DNA from 3 places in the Streptomyces sp. NBC_01571 genome. Region 1 is predicted to be linked to each of the others. Evidence: riboswitches for the same ligand, from Rfam matches in the RefSeq annotation. Region 1 holds a riboswitch; each other region holds the start of a gene.
The links. Region 1 has a riboswitch for S-adenosylmethionine ahead of OHB41_RS15070 (aminotransferase class V-fold PLP-dependent enzyme). Riboswitches for the same ligand answer to the same signal wherever they lie in the genome.
Positions count from the first base shown of each region.

Region 2: another riboswitch for S-adenosylmethionine. It lies ahead of OHB41_RS52395 (putative leader peptide); the one in region 1 lies ahead of OHB41_RS15070 (aminotransferase class V-fold PLP-dependent enzyme).
Region 3: another riboswitch for S-adenosylmethionine. It lies ahead of thrC (threonine synthase); the one in region 1 lies ahead of OHB41_RS15070 (aminotransferase class V-fold PLP-dependent enzyme).

Region 1 is NZ_JAPEPZ010000001.1:3,341,266-3,347,016, forward strand. It holds gene OHB41_RS15050 (NYN domain-containing protein) at 1-699, opposite strand, end outside; gene OHB41_RS15055 (hypothetical protein) at 734-973, opposite strand; gene OHB41_RS15060 (rhomboid family intramembrane serine protease) at 1,104-1,835, shown strand; gene OHB41_RS15065 (Lrp/AsnC family transcriptional regulator) at 1,832-2,113, shown strand; gene OHB41_RS15070 (aminotransferase class V-fold PLP-dependent enzyme) at 2,201-3,562, opposite strand; SAM riboswitch class IV at 3,747-3,863, opposite strand; gene trpD (anthranilate phosphoribosyltransferase) at 4,123-5,187, opposite strand; gene qcrB (cytochrome bc1 complex cytochrome b subunit) at 5,324-5,751, opposite strand, start outside.
Region 2 is NZ_JAPEPZ010000001.1:8,319,393-8,325,143, reverse strand. It holds gene OHB41_RS37475 (amino acid ABC transporter permease) at 1-783, opposite strand, end outside; SAM riboswitch class IV at 1,378-1,524, shown strand; gene OHB41_RS52395 (putative leader peptide) at 1,561-1,635, shown strand; gene OHB41_RS37470 (glutathione S-transferase family protein) at 1,727-2,503, shown strand; gene OHB41_RS37465 (YceI family protein) at 2,726-3,241, opposite strand; gene OHB41_RS37460 (MarR family winged helix-turn-helix transcriptional regulator) at 3,371-3,871, shown strand; gene OHB41_RS37455 (maleylpyruvate isomerase N-terminal domain-containing protein) at 4,190-4,984, opposite strand; gene OHB41_RS37450 (YhgE/Pip domain-containing protein) at 5,312-5,751, shown strand, end outside.
Region 3 is NZ_JAPEPZ010000001.1:4,909,829-4,915,579, reverse strand. It holds gene OHB41_RS22070 (alpha,alpha-trehalose-phosphate synthase (UDP-forming)) at 1-1,278, opposite strand, end outside; gene OHB41_RS22065 (glucosyl-3-phosphoglycerate synthase) at 1,405-2,349, opposite strand; SAM riboswitch class I at 2,517-2,673, shown strand; gene thrC (threonine synthase) at 2,691-4,019, shown strand; gene OHB41_RS22055 (MoaD/ThiS family protein) at 4,140-4,415, shown strand; gene OHB41_RS22050 (cold-shock protein) at 4,870-5,076, shown strand; gene groL (chaperonin GroEL) at 5,431-5,751, shown strand, end outside.

The sequences.
Region 1 (5,751 bases):
TGTCTTGAGCCGCCGGCTCTCGCTCTCCGCGGCGGACACCTGGGCCTGCCCCTCGGCCCGCCCGGTGTCCATCTCGCCCTGCAGCTTGCGCAGCGCGGCCTCGCCCCGCTTGACGTCGCTGAGGGCACCGCGCAGCTTGCGGTGCAGCGACTCCGACTCCTTCTTCGCGGACTCCAGCTCGGCGCGCAGCCGTTCGGTCTCGGTCCGGGTGTGCGCCCGCGCCTCGGCGAGCTCCTCACGCAGTCGCTCCAGCTCCGCGCGGCTCTCCTCGTCGGCGCGCTCGGCGTCCGCCCGCAGAGCCTCCTCGCCCGCGGCGGTCACCAGCTTCACCCAGCCCGCGGGGCGCAGCACGTAGGCAGCGGCCGCCACGTCCAGCGGGTCCGCGGCCGGGGGCGGCGCACCCGAGTCGAGGGCGCCGACGAGCTCCGGCTGCGCCTCTCTGAGCTTCTCGGCGATACGCTGCCGGAAGAGCGGGTCGGTCTCCAGTGCGGCGGCCATCGCGTTGCCCGCGAACTTCGCCCGCCGGTTCGGGGCGAACCGCGCGTACTGCCGTAGCTGAACCGGCAGTTCGGCGATGGTCAGACCGCCGAACCCGTCGGAGACGATCTGTACGACACGGCGGCGCACGCCGTCGGGCAGCGGACGGTCGAGCACCTCGGCGGCGCCGTCGTCCGGCTCCCCGCCTGTGGTCTCCGCCATCCGTCACTCCATCGTCCGTGCGGGGCCCGCTCCCTCAGGAGCCGGCGCCCGGCCTGTCCACCAGTTCCACCTGATCCACCGCGTTGCACCAGCGACAGCGCACCGACTCGATGGTCTCACTGACCACCTCGCGCTCCTCCACGCTCGGCTCACCGCCCAGGTCGAGGTGCACGTACTCGACGACCTTGGACGAGCGGGTCACGTCGAAGCGCGTCAGATTGCCGCACAGGGTGCAGCGCCAGCGAGTCTCGGCGGTCGGAAGGGGAACCGTCATGTGGCAGTCGCTTTCCTTCTGGTGTCCGTGTGGCTCGTAACCCTACGGCCTGGCGGGTAGTCGACGCTCGGCCGTCCACAGCGGCGAGGCACTCTGTGTGCATCGGTCCGGTTACGTCATGCTCTGCAACATGATCGGCAACTGGAGGACGACGGTCGGCAGGACGGTGCGGGCCCAGTCCGCGCCCGTGGCGTACGGGCTGATCGTCCTGTGCTGTGTGATCTTCGTGATCGGCCCGGCGTCGGGGTTCAATCCGACGTACGGCACCGGTGACGAGCTGCTCGTCGCGCAGCGGGCCTACTTCCGGCGCTGGGGCGTGGTGCCCACCGACCTGCTCAGCGGGACTCCGGGCGCCCTGCTGACCCCCGCCACGGCCCTGTTCATCCACGGCAGCTGGCTCCACCTCCTGGGCAACATGCTCTTCTTCTACGTCTTCGGGGCCATGACCGAGGAACGCATGGGCCACTTCGAGTTCGCCCTCTTCTACGTCGGCTGCGGCTATCTCGCGCTGGTCGGCTACGCGGTCGCCAACTCCACCTCCGAACAGACCCTGGTCGGTGCCTCGGGAGCGATCTCCGCGGTCCTCGGAGCGTTCCTCTACCTTTTCCCCAAGGCCCGGGTGACCAGTCTCTTCCCGTTCCTCTTCTTCCTGCCGCTGCGCTTCCCCGCCTGGATCGTGCTGCCGTTCTGGGCGGCGCTGCAGTGGCTGGCGGCGGGCCGCAGCCCCTCGGGCCCCGGGGTCGCCTATCTGGCGCACCTGGTGGGCTTCTCGCTGGGCTTCCTCTACGCGTGGGTGCGCTTCCGGCGGCCGACTAGAGTGAAAGTCCCAGCAGCGGCCCCCGAGGGAGAAAACCAGCCGTGATCACCGCGATCGTGCTCATCAAGACCAGCGTGGACCGGATCCCCGAGATCGCCGAGTCGATCGCCGCGCTGGACAGTGTCAGCGAGGTCTTCTCCGTCACCGGCACGTACGACCTGATCGCCATGGTCCGGGTCAAGGCCCACGACGACCTGGCCGACGTCATCCCCGGCAGCATCAGCAAGATCCCGGGGGTCGAGGGCACCGACACGCACGTCGCGTTCCGCACGTACTCGCAGCACGACCTGGAGGCGGCGTTCGCGATCGGCCTGGACTCCTGACCGGCCTGGCTTCCTGACCGGCCTGGACTCCTGACCCCGCCCCCCACGCCGCTCCGTACCGCCGCGGGTCCTCCGCGGCCGCCGGGGTCAGACTGCGGGCACGCAGCGACCGCCCTCGGTCCGGTAGCGCCACTGCGCACCGTCCCGCACGAGCTCCTTCACGGCGCGCACGAAGCGCTCCACGTGCTCGTCCGGGGTGCCCGCCCCGAAGCTGACGCGGATCGCGTTGAGGGACTTCTCGCCGGGCGCGGCCTCGGGGGCCCCGCACTCGCCCTGGGTCTGCGGGTCGCTGCCGAGCAGCGTGCGCAGCAGCGGATGCGCGCAGAAGAGACCGTCACGCACCCCGATGCCGTACTCGGCGGAGAGCGCCGCCGCGAAGTGCGAGCTGTTCCAGCCCTCGACGACGAACGAGATGACGCCGACCCGCGGCGCGTCGTCGCCGAACAGGGACAGCACGCGCACGGCGGGCACCTCGGCGAGTCCCTCCCGGACCGTGCGGATCAGGTGCCGCTCGCGGGCGACGATCCGGTCGAAGCCCTCCTCGGTGAGCGCCTTGCACGCGGAGGCGATGGAGTAGGCGCCGATGACGTTGGGGGACCCGGCCTCGTGCCGTGCCGCGCTCTCGTGCCACTCGACGTCGACGCCACCGTCCGCGCGCCGGGCGACCTTGCGGCTGGCGCCGCCGCCGGCGAGGTAGGGCTCGGCCTCCCGCAGCCAGTCGGAGCGGCCGGCCAGGACACCGGAACCGAAGGGCGCGTACAGCTTGTGCCCGGAGAAGACGACCCAGTCGACGTCGAGGTCACGGACGGACACCGGGTGGTGCGGGGCGAGCTGGGCGGCGTCCAGGACGATCCGGGCGCCGTGGGCGTGCGCCGCCGCGGCGAGCTCGCGCACCGGCCACAGCTCTCCGGTGACGTTGGAGGCGCCGGTGACGCAGACGAGGGCCGGTCCGTGGGGGTCGCGGTCGGCGAGGGCGCGCTCCAGGACCGCGACGGCCTGCCGCGGGGTGCGGGGCGCGTCGAGGTACGTGACCCGCGCGTCCTGCCACGGCAGCAGCGAGGCGTGGTGCTCGGTCTCGAAGACGAAGACCTGGCAGTCGGCCGGAAGGGTGGCGGCGAGCAGGTTGAGCGAGTCGGTCGTCGACCGGGTGAAGACGACCTGGTCGTCCTCGCGGCAGTCGAGGAACTCCGCGACGGTCCCGCGGGCGTTCTCGAAGAGGTCGGTGGACAGCTGGGAGAGGTAGCCGGCTCCGCGGTGCACGCTGCCGTAGTACGGGGCGTACGCGGCGACGTCGTCCCAGACGCGCTGGAGGGCCGGGGCGCTGGCGGCGTAGTCGAGGGCGGCGTAGGTGACCTCGCCACCGGTGACGAGCGGGACGGTCACATCACGGCCCAGAACGGGCAGCGGGGCACAAACGGACTGGTCGGCGGCAGCGGTGGAGACAGACATGGCGCACTCCTGTGAGAGGCAGGCGGAAGCACCGCGCGAGCGGGGGCGTACGGAGGTACGCGCGCGCGGCTCGGCGCAGGTGAGGGTGAAAAGGGGTGTGCGGAGGCGGGGCTCTACGCCCTAGCGCATTCGCTTGCTCACAGAAGGCTCCCTCGAACGACCAGGACCCCTGGGATTCTCGAGGGGTCCGCGCTTGCCGTAGACCTCGCTGCCTACGGCCTGGTCTTCACCCGGGGCACCCCGCCACGGACGGAGGGTTGCCGGACAGCCGGCCGGGGCCTCATGGCTGTCGCTCATGACCTGATACCGCATCCTGCCACACGATCTTCCGGACGCAACCCCGGCGTCCATATGGCGGAACGACCTCGCCCTCGAACTCCGGACGCCCCGACCCCCTCAGGGGCGCGGGGAACTGCGCGACCAGCCCCCACCCACCCGCACCCGGAAAACCACCACGCTCGGGGTCCGGGACAAAGCCCCGCGGACGGAACACACAGAGACGACGTGGGCGGGCGGGGCCCGGCCAAAAGGCCGCGCCCCCGCCGGCCCCCGCCCAGGAGTCACGCGTTGGTGGCCGTCACCCAGCGGTCGAGCGCGGCGCGCGCCGCGCCGGAGTCGATGGCCCGAGCCGTCCTCACCATCGCGGCACGGAGCTGGTCCACCAGGGACGCGTCCGTCGGGGACAACGCCACCAGCGCCGCCGCCGCGTTCAGGACCACGGCGTCCCGTACGGGCCCCCTCTCGCCGTCCAGGACACGGCGGGCGACCTCCGCGTTGTAGGAGGCGTCGGCACCCCGCAGGGCCTCCACGGGCACGAGGTCGAGCCCGACGTCCCGCGGATCGAACCGCTCCTCGGTCACCTTGCCGTCCCGCACGACCCAGACCTTCGACGTCGCCGTGGTGGTCAGCTCGTCCAGCCCGTCGTCACCTCGGAAGACCAGCGAGGAGTTGCCGCGCTCGGCGAAGACGCCGGCCATGATCGGCGCCATCCGGGCGTCGGCGACACCGACCGCCTGCGCCCTCACCCGCGCGGGGTTGGTCAGCGGACCCAGGAAGTTGAAGACCGTCCGGATCCCCAGCTGTCCGCGCGCCGCAGCCACATGACGCAGCGCCGGATGGAACTTCACCGCGAAGCAGAAGGTGATCCCGGCCTCCTCGGCCACCTCGGCCACCCGCTTCGGCGTCAGTTCCAGATTGACGCCCAGCTTTCCCAGCACGTCCGAGGCACCGGACGCCGAGGACGCGGCCCGGTTGCCGTGCTTGACGACCTTCGTGCCGGTACCGGCCACCACGATCGACGACATCGTGGAGATGTTCACCGTCTTCGCGCCGTCACCGCCCGTACCGACGATGTCGACGGTCTCCCCCGGCACCTCGATCACCTTGGCGTGCTCGTACATCGTGCGGACCAGGCCGGTGATCTCCTCGACCGTCTCGCCCTTGGCCCGCAGCGCCACCACGAAGCCGGCGATCTGGGCGTCCGTCGCCTCGCCGCTCATGATCCGGTCCATCGCCCAGGCCGTGTCGTCCGCGCTCTGGTCCCGGCCGTCGAGCAGGCCGTTCAGCACCGCGGGCCAGGAACGGCCCGCCGCGATGTCGCCTCCAGCGGGGGTCACAGCACTCATATGCCGCTCCTGGGTTCGTAGACAGGTACAAGCAGGGTCCACCCTATCCAGCCCAGGCACGGCGAAGAGCCCCCGTCCATGGGACGGGGGCTCCTGCCGTGGCGATCAGTGGGACCGGTGAGGACCGGTCGGAGGATCAGTGGTGGCCGTGGCCGCTCGTGATCTCCTCGTACTCCTCGACCGTGGGCTTGGGGATCTGGCTGTGCTCCCCGTAGAAGCCCTTGCTGAGCTTGGCACGCAGCCGCTGCGCGCCGTTCACCTTGCGCTCGACACCGTTCTCGTCGACCACCGGGCCGATCTCGGCGGGCTGGTACTGCTCGTGCGCGGTGAGCGTGTGCAGGGCCTCCTGGCCGAGCGGCTCGTGCACCTCGATGAACTCACCGTGCGGCAGGCGCTTGATGATGCCCGACTCGCGGCCGTGCAGCACCTTCTCCTTGTCGCGGCGCTGGAGACCGAGGCAGATCCGCTTGGTGGCGATGAAGACGAGCACCGGCACGACGAAGAACGCGATCCGGACGAACCAGGTGATCGAGTTGATCGACAGGTGGAAGTGCGTGGCCCAGA
Region 2 (5,751 bases), 5.0 Mb from region 1:
GCTGCCCATGCTCTGCACCGAGCCGAACAGGTCGAGCAGGGAGACGTAGAAGACCAGTGAGGTGCCCTTGATCAGGCCGATCAGCTGGTTGACGTAGTTGGGGGTGATGGAGCGCAGGGCCTGCGGGAACACGATCCTCGTGAACTGGTAGCCCTTCGGCAGACCCAGCGCGGAGGCCGCCTCGTGCTGGCCCTGGTCGACGGAGAGGATGCCGCCCCGTACCACTTCGGCCGCGTACGCCGCTTCGTTGAGGCTCAGTCCGACGACCGCGACGACCATGTCGGTGGCGAGCCGGGACTCGTCGAACGTGAGGAAGGCGGGGCCGAACGGCACGCCGAGGCTCAGCGTCCGGTAGAGCGCGGAGAAGTTGTAGAGGAAGAGCAGGACGACGATCAGCGGCACCGACCGGAACAACCAGATGTAGACCCAGCTCACGGCACGCAGCACCGGGCTCCGGGAGAGCCGTGCGAGTGCGAGCAGGATGCCGCCCAGCAGTCCCGACACGGCGCTGTAGAGGGTCACTTCGAGGGTGATGAGCAGGCCGTCGAGGATCGTGGGACGCAGGAACCAGTACTGGAACCTGTCCCACTGGAAGAACGGATTGGTCGCCAGGCCGTGGACGAGCTGGGCGACCACGACCAGCACGATCGCCGAGACGATCCAGCGGCCCGGACGGCGCAGCGGCAGCACCCGCTGCGCCGCGTACGGCCTCGGTTCGACCACGGGAGCGGGAGGCGGCTGCGCCGTGCTCAACGGCACGGCGGAGCTGAGGGATTCACTCATGGAGGGCTCCAGGCGGCTCGGACTCCCCCGGCACGGGCCGTACGACGAGACGACGGGCACGCGCACGGGGGAACGAACCCGATGCGGGGACGAGAAGGGGAGGACCACCGGAAGTCCGCCCGTTCGACGGCGGCACACGGTGGTTCGGAGATCACGGACCCCGGATCGGACACCGCGGATCAAGGACCGGGGTTCAGGGACCGGGGTTCAGGGACCGGAGTTCAGGGACCGGCGATCAGCGAGGAAGTGCGTCAGCCCCGACAGAGACAGCGGGCGTCGAGGGAGGGACAACACCGTGCCGTGCGGGCGTCGCCGCCGTCGGCGAGGTGCCGCTCCGGACGACGGTTCATGAGTACGCGGTCGCGGCCGTGGGACCGCGAGGCGGTCTTCCCCTGGGCTGCGTACATCGCGGTCACCGTCACCGTTCCGGCCCGTGGGGCCTCGTGTTCACCGGAGTTGCTCCGGCCCGATGCGGCGTAAGTTAGGCACGGCCCCGAACGAATGTCAACGCTCGGCAGCCCGGATGACCACGTCGTGAGACCGCGCGGACGCCTTCTTGACGAGGCCACGGGGCGGACCGAGACTGGCGGGGACGGTCACGATTGTCAGCGCCCTTCGCACGGTTCCTTCCGTGCGATGCGGTTGATCGGCCCCGGCCCGCTGACAGGCAACCCTTCCACCGCGACGGGGTGCCCCGGGTGACGACCGGGTCCCGCCGGAGCGGCGGGGCAAGCGTGGTCTCGCCTCTCGCGAGCCCCGGACACGGGAGCGACGGGAATGACCGGAAAGGGCACGAGCGGTCTGACCAGGCGCCTGCACATCGATCTGCAGCGGGTCTCCAGCGCCTACTAGTCCACGGTCCGGACGGTACGTCAGCGCAGTCACTCCGTTCCGCCGCTGCCGCCCCTCGGGTGGCAGGGCTTCGTCGTCCCCATGGAGAGTCATGCCCGAGACAGTCTCGCTCAGTCCGACCGCCGCCGCCTCCCACCACTGCGCCTCGGCCTCACCCGCCGCGGGGGCGGTTGTCGCCGCCCCTCGGGCGGCGGCCCCCGCGCGTGGACACCGCATCCGCAGTCGCATCGGAGTCGGTCCGGCCGGCGGTTTCTATCCGGCGCCGCACCGCTATCAGCTGTACCTCTCCGAGGGCTGTCCGCGCTCGCTGCGCATCTCGATCACCCTCGGCCTGCTGGGACTGCGCGACTCGGTCACCACCACGCTGCTGACGGGGCCCGCCGGGACGCCGGACGCCTGCGCCGCCCTGCGGGCCGCGTACGAGGCCACCTGGCACCACTACGACGGTCCGCTCACCGCGCCGGCGCTGTGCGACCGCTGGAGCGGACGCATCGTCAGCAATCACACCCCCGACATCCTGCGCGACCTCGGCGAACTCCCGGGCTGCCGCGGCGGCAACGGACTCCCCCGGCTGCACCCGCAGTCCCTCGCCGCGGACATCGACACCTTCCGCGTCTTCCTCGACCGGAATCTCACCCCGGCCGCCCGGCCGACGGCGCGGTCGGCCGCGCTCAGCTCACTGGATCAGCAACTCACCGCACACCAGAATGTGTTGGGCGAGGAGTTGACGGCAGCCGACGTCGACCTGTGGGTGGCCCTCACCCACCTCGGCACCGAGGACGTCCTCTCCCCGTACGGCCGTCTGCGGGACTACGTCCGCCGGCTGGACGGCCACCCGGCCTTCCACGCAGCGGCGCGCCGGGCCTGACGGGCCGCCGGGGCGTCTCCCCGGACGACCGGGCCGCACCCACCCGGGCCCGTGGCGAACGGAGCCCCCGGCCACGGGGGACCGTTCGCCGTCTTCTCCTCGACCCGCCCGGCAAGGCGCGGCAGCAGGAACCGCGGGACGTCGGCCGCCGTATCCGGCGGACCGTGGAACCGGACGGCCACTGCCTGCCGCCGCGCCGACGGCGGGCGGTGATCCGCCGGATCAGCCCTTGACGCGGGTGAAGACGAGTGTGCCGACGACAGTGGTCAGGCCGCGGAGCATGCCCATCTGGTTCCAGCCCATGTCGAACTGGTCGCGGTCCACGGTGAACTCCGTGCCGAGCGTGACGTCTTCGGCGCTCGCCGCGGTCACCCGGGCGACGACCGGCTGCGGCCTGGTGATGCCGCGTACGGTCAACTGCCCGGCGACCTCGACGGTGTCGTCCTGGGCGACCACGGCGTTGTCCACCGCGAAGGTGATCGTGGGGTGCCGTTCCACGTCGAAGAGGTCGGCCGAGCGGAGGTGCTTGTCGCGCTTGCCGTTCTTGGTGTCGAGGGACGCCACGTCCAGGGTGACGGTGCCGCGGGCGGTCCCGTCGGCCTGCACCTCGCCCTCCCCGGTGACAGCGGCGAAGGCCCCCTTCACCGTCACCAGGCCCCACATCGTCTTGTGCCGGATGACGACGCTGGTGCGGGCGGGGTCGAGCTGCCACAGGCCGGTTTCGACGGCGACGGTCATGAGAGTTCTCCAGACGGTTAACAGTGAGAGGTGAGGCACGAGCCGTGGGACAACCAGGAGTCATCCAAATTTGGACGATCACAGGCTAGCCCGTTCTCCAAATTTGGACAACCGGTAGACTGTGACACCATGGCCGACTTCCTCGCCCCCGCTGACCTGCCCGAACACGAGCCGGCGGCCGATGACGGCCTGCTGCCGACCGAACTGCGGTCCTGGATGAGGCTGCTCGCGGCGGCCGGGGCGATCGAGCAGCAGTTGCGCGCTCGCGTCAAGGACGCCCTCGGTGTCTCGCACGACGAGTTCCTGGTGCTGTGCCTGCTGGCCGACCAGCCCGGCTCCAGTCTGCGCATGACACAGATCGCCGAGCTGCTGGGCCGCCCCAAGACACGGCTGACCTATCAGGTGGCCTGTCTGCAGCACGCGGGCCTGATCACGCGGCGCTCGGCCTGCGGGGACAAGCGGGGTATCGAGGTGGCGCTCACGGACAAGGCGCGCACGCTGCTGCGCGAGTCCTCGCGCCCGCTGGCCGACGCCGTCTCGCAGGCCATCGCCCGCACGGCCTGCGCGCAGCGGTACGAGCAGCTGCACGACTTGTTGCCGCCCTCCGAGGTTGCCGGCGACGATTCGTGAAGCACGGGGCGTGAGGCACGAGTCGTGAAGTACGGGTCGTGAAGCACGGGTCGTGAACGGGGCGGCCCGGGGAGACCGTGAGCGGGACGGCCGGGAAGACCGGCTGAAGAGTGCCGTGACGCTGCGTATACGCGCGCCACGGCCCGGAAGCGCGCGGGGCCGCCCCGGCGGACGGCCTCGCGCATCGGATGACGGCCGCCGCGACGACCTCGCCGCCGGGGAAAGCCCGGCTGCCGCGAACGACCCCGCCCACGGAGACATTCGGCCCGGCGACGGCTTCCTGGACGGAAACAACCGTCCCCGCGACGACCCCGCGGGTCAGAAGCCCGGGAAGACGCGTCGCAGGTCGTCCAGGGTGAGGGCGTCCCCCTTCAGGTTCACCTCGGCCGGGGTGTGGGCGGGGGCGTGGCGGCCGGTGACGAGCCGCAGCCACCACTCGGCAGGGGCGCTCAGTACGGCGTCGGGGTGGGCGGGCTCGTCGACGAGCGCGACCGAGTCGCCCAGGTCGAGCCCGAAAGCACGCACGGGAGAGACCGTCCGCACGGCGATACGGGCGTGGCGACCGCCCAGGGCGTCGGCCTTGCCCAGGAACCCTATGAGCAGACCGGCCTGGGCGAGGAGCGGCTCGGTCGCCACCGGCAGCAGCGCCGCCGTCGGGTCGAAGGCCACCTCGACGTCCCAGGTGTGGTGGGTGAACTCGCCGAGCCGAAGGCCCGCCAGTGTCGCGACGTCCACGGGTGCCGGCAGGAAGCCGAGCTCCACGCGGAGTTCCTCCCGGGCCCGCGCGTCCAGTGCCTCGTAACCGCGCACGAGTTGTTCGTCGGCGTTCACGAACCCCTCGGCGCGCTCGGCCGGGGACATCGCGTCCCAGCGCGCCCACACCGACTTGTTGAAGTCGCCGTCCCGCGGTCCGGTGCCGTTCAGCGCGCCCTCCAGCGAGGCGCGGCCGATCTCCGCGCCGCTGCCCAGGTGGCTGAGGACCTGGGACACGTCCCACTCCGACGCGCCCGAGCGCCGGGTGAGGTCGGCGGTGGCGAGCCCGTGCACCACGGAGGTCAGGTAGTCGTGTCCGCTGCGCAGCGCGGCGATGGTCTGGTCGGCACGGTCGGTCATGTCTCGACTCCGGGGAGGGGTGGGATGGTGCCGGAACCGTACCCAGGACGGTCGCCGTCAAAGACGGTGGGGGTAAGAGGGTCGTCGGTCCGTCCCGGGGCGGTCGTCCGCGCGCCGTCCGGCCGAGCGGCAGCCCGCTCCACACGACCGGCGACGACGGGCGGGACACGGCGCCCTCCACGCGCCCCCTCCACTCGCCCCCGCCCGCCCCCGTCCCGCACCCGGCGAGTCGCTGAACACGGCGCCGCCGCACCCCGCATCCTGACCTGGCGGGCGCCTCCCATCCGGTCCCGTCCCTCCCGCGCCGCCCCTGACCTACGGAGGACCATGGCCGCCGACAGCACCCCCGCTCCCGACCACCCTCCCGTCCCGGCCCGTGCCACCTCACTCCTGCGGCGCCCCAGGCTGTGGCTGCTGCCGACCGTGCTCAGCGGGCTGCTCGCACTGCTGCTGGCCCTCCTCTACATGGGCGGCATCGTCAATCCGAACGGAGCCCTGCACGACCTGCCCATCGGCATCGTCGACTCCGACCAGGGCAGACCACTGCCCGGGCAGACGACGAACCTGGGTGCACAGCTCACCCGCGCGGTCGTCGCCGACACCTCCGGCAAGGCCCGCTGGCAACGGCTCACCCGTGCCCAGCTCCAGGACAGACTCACCTCCGGCAGGATCTTCGGGGCCCTGGTCGTCCCCGCCGACTTCACGGCCTCCGTCACCGCGCTCACCGGATCGACCGCGACGGCCCGGCCGACCCTCACGGTGCTCAC
Region 3 (5,751 bases), 1.6 Mb from region 1:
CACGTCGTACGGGTTCACCGCGACCGCGTCCTCGCCCAGCTCCTCGAACGCCCCGGCCTCCCGGGACAGCACCAGCACGCACCCCTCGTCGGAGACGACGGGCACCTCCTTGGCGACGAGGTTCATGCCGTCCCGGATGGGGTTGACGAGGGCGACGTCGGCGAGCCGGTAGGCGGCCAGCGAGCGGGCGAAGTCGTCCTTGACGTGGAGCACCACCGGGGTCCAACCCGGCGTCCCGTACTGGGAGTTGATCTCGTCCGCCAGGGTCTGCACGGCGGCCGTGTAGTCCCGGTAGACCGCCAGGTCCTGGCGGGAGGGGTAGGCGAAGGCCACGTGGACCACCCGCTCGCGCCACTCCGGCCGGTCCTCCAGGAGCTGCCGGTACGACAGCAGGCCCCGCACGATGTTCTTCGACAGCTCGGTGCGGTCGACCCGCACGATCGCTCTGCGGGCGCGGCCGTCGGGGCCCTCACCGATCTGCCCGCGCAGCGCGTCCATCCGCTCGGCGACGTCCGCCTCGTGGGAGCGCCCGCGCAGGAAGTCCGCGTCCGCGCCGAGCCCGTGCACCCCGACCCGGGTGTCGCCGAGCCCGCCGACGAGCGCCTCGCAGCAGGCGGTGAACGCGTTCGCCCAGCGGTGCGTCAGGAAGCCCAGCCGGTCCGCGCCGAGCATGCCGCGCAGCACCTGCTCGGCGATGTCGTCGGGCAGCATCCGGAAGTAGTCGACCGGCGCCCACGGTGTGTGGGAGAAGTGGCCGATGCGCAGGTCGGGGCGGAGCTCCCGCAGCATGCCGGGGACCAGGGTCAGGTGGTAGTCCTGCACGATCACCACGGCGCCCTCGGCCGCCTCGTCCGCCAGGGCGCGCGCGAACGAGCGGTTGTAGGCCTCGTACGACGCCCACTGGCGCCGGAACTCCTGGTCGAAGACCGGCTCCAGCGGCGTCTGGTACAGCATGTGGTGGACGAACCACAGCATGGAGTTCGCGATGCCGTTGTAGGCGTCCGCGTGCACCGTGGCGTCGATGTCCAGCATCCGCACGCCCTCCTCGCCGACCCCGCGCCGGACCGCCTCGCGGTCCCCCTCGCCGAGCGCCGAGCACACCCACAGGGCCCCCGCGTCCGGACCGATCGCGGAGAGGCCGGAGACCAGCCCGCCCCCGCCGCGCCGGGCCTGGAGCGAGCCGTCCTCGCGCACCTCGTAGGAGACCGGGCCGCGGTTGGACGCGACGAGGATCCGGTGGGCGCCATGCGTTGAAGCCGTTGAAGCCGTTGAAGCCATGCCTCGAAACCTAGCCCGGCACCGAAACGCTCAAACGTTCCCGTCGGCCGTATGCGACGAAGGACACGAACCGCGGGGCGGTGGCGCCGGTCGTGCCGTCCACCACCCCCTCACCAGGGACGCGGTTCACGCGGCCCGGCGTTCCACGTATTCGGAGATTTCGGCCATCGGGGGGCGTTCCTCCGTGTCCACCGAGTACGTACGCGGCTCGAAACCGTCCTCGCCCCGCTCGAACTGGGTGAGGGAGGGCCGGATGAGATGGCCGCGGGCCAGCCGGAGCTGCGCCGTGCGGTAGATCGCGGCGGACATCCGGCCCAGCGCCTGCCCGTCCTGGTGGCGGTGCTTGCGCTCGCCCACGTCGACCTGGGCGAGCGCGTCGAGGCCCACCAGGTGCAGGGCGTCGACGAGCATGCCCAGTTCGACGCCGTACCCGACGGGGAAGGGGAGCTGTTCCAGCAGCGAGCGGCGGGCCGCGTACTCACCGCCGAGCGGCTGGACGAAGCCGGCCAGCTGGGGCCAGTGCATGTTCAGCAGCGGGCGGGCCATGAGCTCCGTGACGCGGCCGCCCTGCCCCGCGGCGCCGGCCAGCGGACGGTCGTACATCCCCTTGACGAGGTCCACGCCCGGCTCGGTGAGCAGCGGGCCCACGATCCCTGAGACGAAGTCCGACGAGAACTCCCTCAGGTCCGCGTCGATGAAACAGACGATGTCCCCGCTCGTCACGAGGAGCGACCGCCACAGCACCTCGCCCTTGCCGGGCACAGCCGGGATGCGGGGCAGGATCTCGTCCCGGTGCACGACACGCGCGCCCGCCGCGGCGGCCACCTCCGAGGTGCGGTCGGTCGAACCCGAGTCGACGACGACGATCTCGTCGACGAGGGGCACCTGCCGCATCAGGTCGTGGCGGATGACGGTGACGATCTCGCCGACCGTCTCCTCCTCGTTCAGCGCGGGCAGCACGACGCTCACCGTGGAGCCCGAGGCGCGCTTGGCGGACATGATTCTGTGGAGCGGGCGATCGGCCACGGACCAGGAGCGTGTGTTCAGCCAGCGCTCGACTTCCTTCAGCACAGTCTGCGGCTCCTCACTGTCTGATCACCCGGTGTCGCACGGTGTGATCCATCTCGCGGTTCGGACGACTATCTCAACTGTCCTGGCCTTCGGTTACAGTCTTGAACAACGCGGATGACCATCGCATGTCGTAGATCATCCCGGACTGAAGACCAACAACCGAATACCGCTCATCCAGAGGGGCAGAGGGATACGGCCCGATGAAGCCCCGGCAACCCTCCAGCCGGTCCTGTACCGATCATTGCCGATCGCGTCGCGGGGCTCCCGGCTCGGGAAGGTGCCAAATCCGTCTCACGGCGAAGTGCGTCGTGAGGAAGATGAGGAGAAAGGGCCTCGCCTCCATGGCTGCGCAGACTGTTGCAAGCACTCCGGACACCGCGACCTCCGCGGACCCGTCGGCTTCCACCGCTTCCACCGGCACCGTCGATCTGGGCCCCGCCGCGGCGCTCTCCTGCCGCGAATGCGGCCACCGGGTGCCGCTCGGCCCGGTCTTCGCCTGCGAGGAGTGTTTCGGACCGCTCGAGATCGCCTACGACTTCTCGGCCTACGACACCGAAGAACTCCGGGCGCGCATCGAGGCGGGCCCCGCGAACATCTGGCGTTACGCGCCACTGCTGCCCGTCCCGGCCGACGTCGCCGACAAGCCGAACATCAACCCGGGCTGGACCAGGCTCGTCAAGGCCGACAACCTCGCCCGCGAGCTGGGCGTCGAACCCGGCCGGCTCTTCGTCAAGGACGATTCCGGCAACCCGACGCACTCCTTCAAGGACCGCGTCGTCGCCCAGGCCATCGAGGCCGCCCGCGCCTTCGGCTTCACCACCCTCTCCTGCTCCTCGACCGGCAACCTCGCCGGCGCGGTGGGCGCCGCCGCCGCGCGTGCCGGCTTCCGCTCCTGCGTGTTCATCCCGCACGACCTGGAGCAGGGCAAGGTCGTCATGGCCGCGGTCTACGGCGGCGAGCTCGTCGGCATCGAGGGCAACTACGACGACGTGAACCGCTTCTGCTCCGAGCTGATCGGCGACCCGGCCGGTGAGGGCTGGGGCTTCGTCAACGTCAACCTGCGGCCGTACTACGCGGAGGGGTCCAAGACCCTCGCGTACGAGATCTGCGAGCAGCTCGGCTGGCAGCTGCCCGACCAGCTCGTCGTGCCGATCGCCTCCGGCTCCCAGCTGACGAAGGTCGACAAGGGGCTGCAGGAGCTGATCAAGCTCGGCCTCGTCGAGGACAAGCCCTACAAGATCTTCGGCGCGCAGGCCGAGGGCTGTTCGCCGGTGTCGGTCGCCTACAAGGCCGGCCACGACGTCGTCCGGCCGCAGAAGCCGGACACCATCGCCAAGTCGCTGGCCATCGGCAACCCCGCCGACGGCCCGTACGTGCTGGACATCGCGCGGCGGACGGGCGGGGCCGTGGAGGACGTGAACGACGAGCAGGTGGTCGACGCGATCAAGCTGCTGGCGCGCACCGAGGGGATCTTCGCGGAGACCGCCGGCGGTGTGACGGTGGGGGTGGCCAAGAAGCTGATCGAGAACGGGCTGCTCGACCCGACGCTCACCACGGTCGTGCTGAACACCGGTGACGGCCTCAAGACGCTGGACGCGGTGGCCGGCACGGGACTGACCGCGACCATCCGCCCCAGCCTGGACTCCTTCCGCGAGGCCGGCCTCGCGTAGCCGCCCGGCCGGGGAGGTCCTTCCCCGGCCACGGGCCCGCGGGGGCCGGACGCGCAGTTCCACGCGCCCCTGCCGGGGCGCTCTCCGCCGTACGCCACCATCCGACCGGGAGGTCACCGCATGAGCGTCAACGTCCGCATCCCCACCATCCTGCGCACCTACACCGGTGGCCGGTCCGAGGTGACCGCCGAGGGAGGGACCCTCGGCGAGGTGATCTCCGACCTGGAGAAGAACCACACGGGCATCGCCGCGCGCGTGCTCGACGACGAGGGCAAGCTGCGCCGGTTCGTCAACGTGTACGTCAACGACGACGACGTCCGCTTCGAGCAGGGCCTGGAGACGGCGACGCCGGACGGCGCGGGCGTCTCGATCATCCCCGCCGTCGCCGGAGGCTGACGGGCGGTTACCCACGGTGAAATCATTACCGTGGGTAATGCCAATCACCGAGAGTTCATCGAATTGCCCCCTCCGTGAGAGAAGCGGAGGGGGCAATTCTGCATGGTTGAGCGGGGTACAGTTGGGGAACCCGCCGCCTTATCCATGCCGGGTGCATATGAGTGCAGGTGCGGCCTGCGATAAGAAGTGGCCAAAGTGCCCGGCGTTTTTGAGCCTTATGTGGCCTTTATGGGGCCCGAGTTGCCCTAAATCTTCGCGAATTCTCCCTATATTCCCGATCGGGCGTGCCCAGAATTCTCGTCCGATTGACCTGTTGCAGACGGCAGTTGGGCAGATACATTCAGCCGCGGTCGACGCGTTCCGGCGCACACCCCCAATCCGTTGGGGGGTGGAGGTCTGACCCGGGTCCGCGAAGTGCGGTCCTGTGCAAGGGCCAGTAATAGGGGAGTTAGGCATGGCTCAGGGCACCGTCAAGTGGTTCAACGCGGAGAAGGGGTACGGCTTCATCGCGGTCGACGGTGGTGCGGATGTTTTCGTCCACTACAGCGCGATTCAGATGGACGGCTACCGCACCCTGGAAGAGGGTCAGCGGGTCGATTTCGAGATCTCGCAGGGCCAGAAGGGGCCGCAGGCGGACATGGTCCGGCTCGCGACCGGCTGAAGCACGCGCCGACTGACTGTTCGACGTGACGAAGGGCTCGTATCCCTCTGGGGTGCGAGCCCTTCGGTCTGTCCGGGGCGTCCGCGCGACCCCTCCGGGGCGTCCGAGCGACCCCTCCGAGGGGCGGTCGCGCCGCCCCTGTCCACCTGGGGATCCTCCGGAGTCGCTTGCACTCGGCAGGGGCGAGTGCTAATCATTGCGTTAGCACTCTGAAGGTGAGAGTGATAACGAAGGACCGGGTCGGTGAGGCCCGCAGGCCAGGTGGTGCAAGGAACCACGGGGCAGGCAGGCCGTCCGTCGCGGGCGCCAGCGCGGTCCGGAGCAATCCACCCCAGTCCGGGAGGACCACTTCACATGGCCAAGATCATCGCGTTCGACGAGGAGGCACGGCGCGGTCTCGAGCGCGGGATGAACCAGCTCGCCGACGCCGTCAAGGTCACCCTTGGCCCCAAGGGCCGCAACGTCGTCCTCGAGAAGAAGTGGGGCGCCCCCACGATCACCAACGATGGTGTTTCCATCGCCAAGGAGATCGAGCTCGAGGACCCGTACGAGAAGATCGGCGCCGAGCTGGTCAAGGAAGTCGCCAAGAAGACGGACGACGTCGCCGGTGACGGTACGACCACGGCGACCGTGCTCGCCCAGGCGCTCGTCCGCGAGGGCCTGCGCAACGTAGCC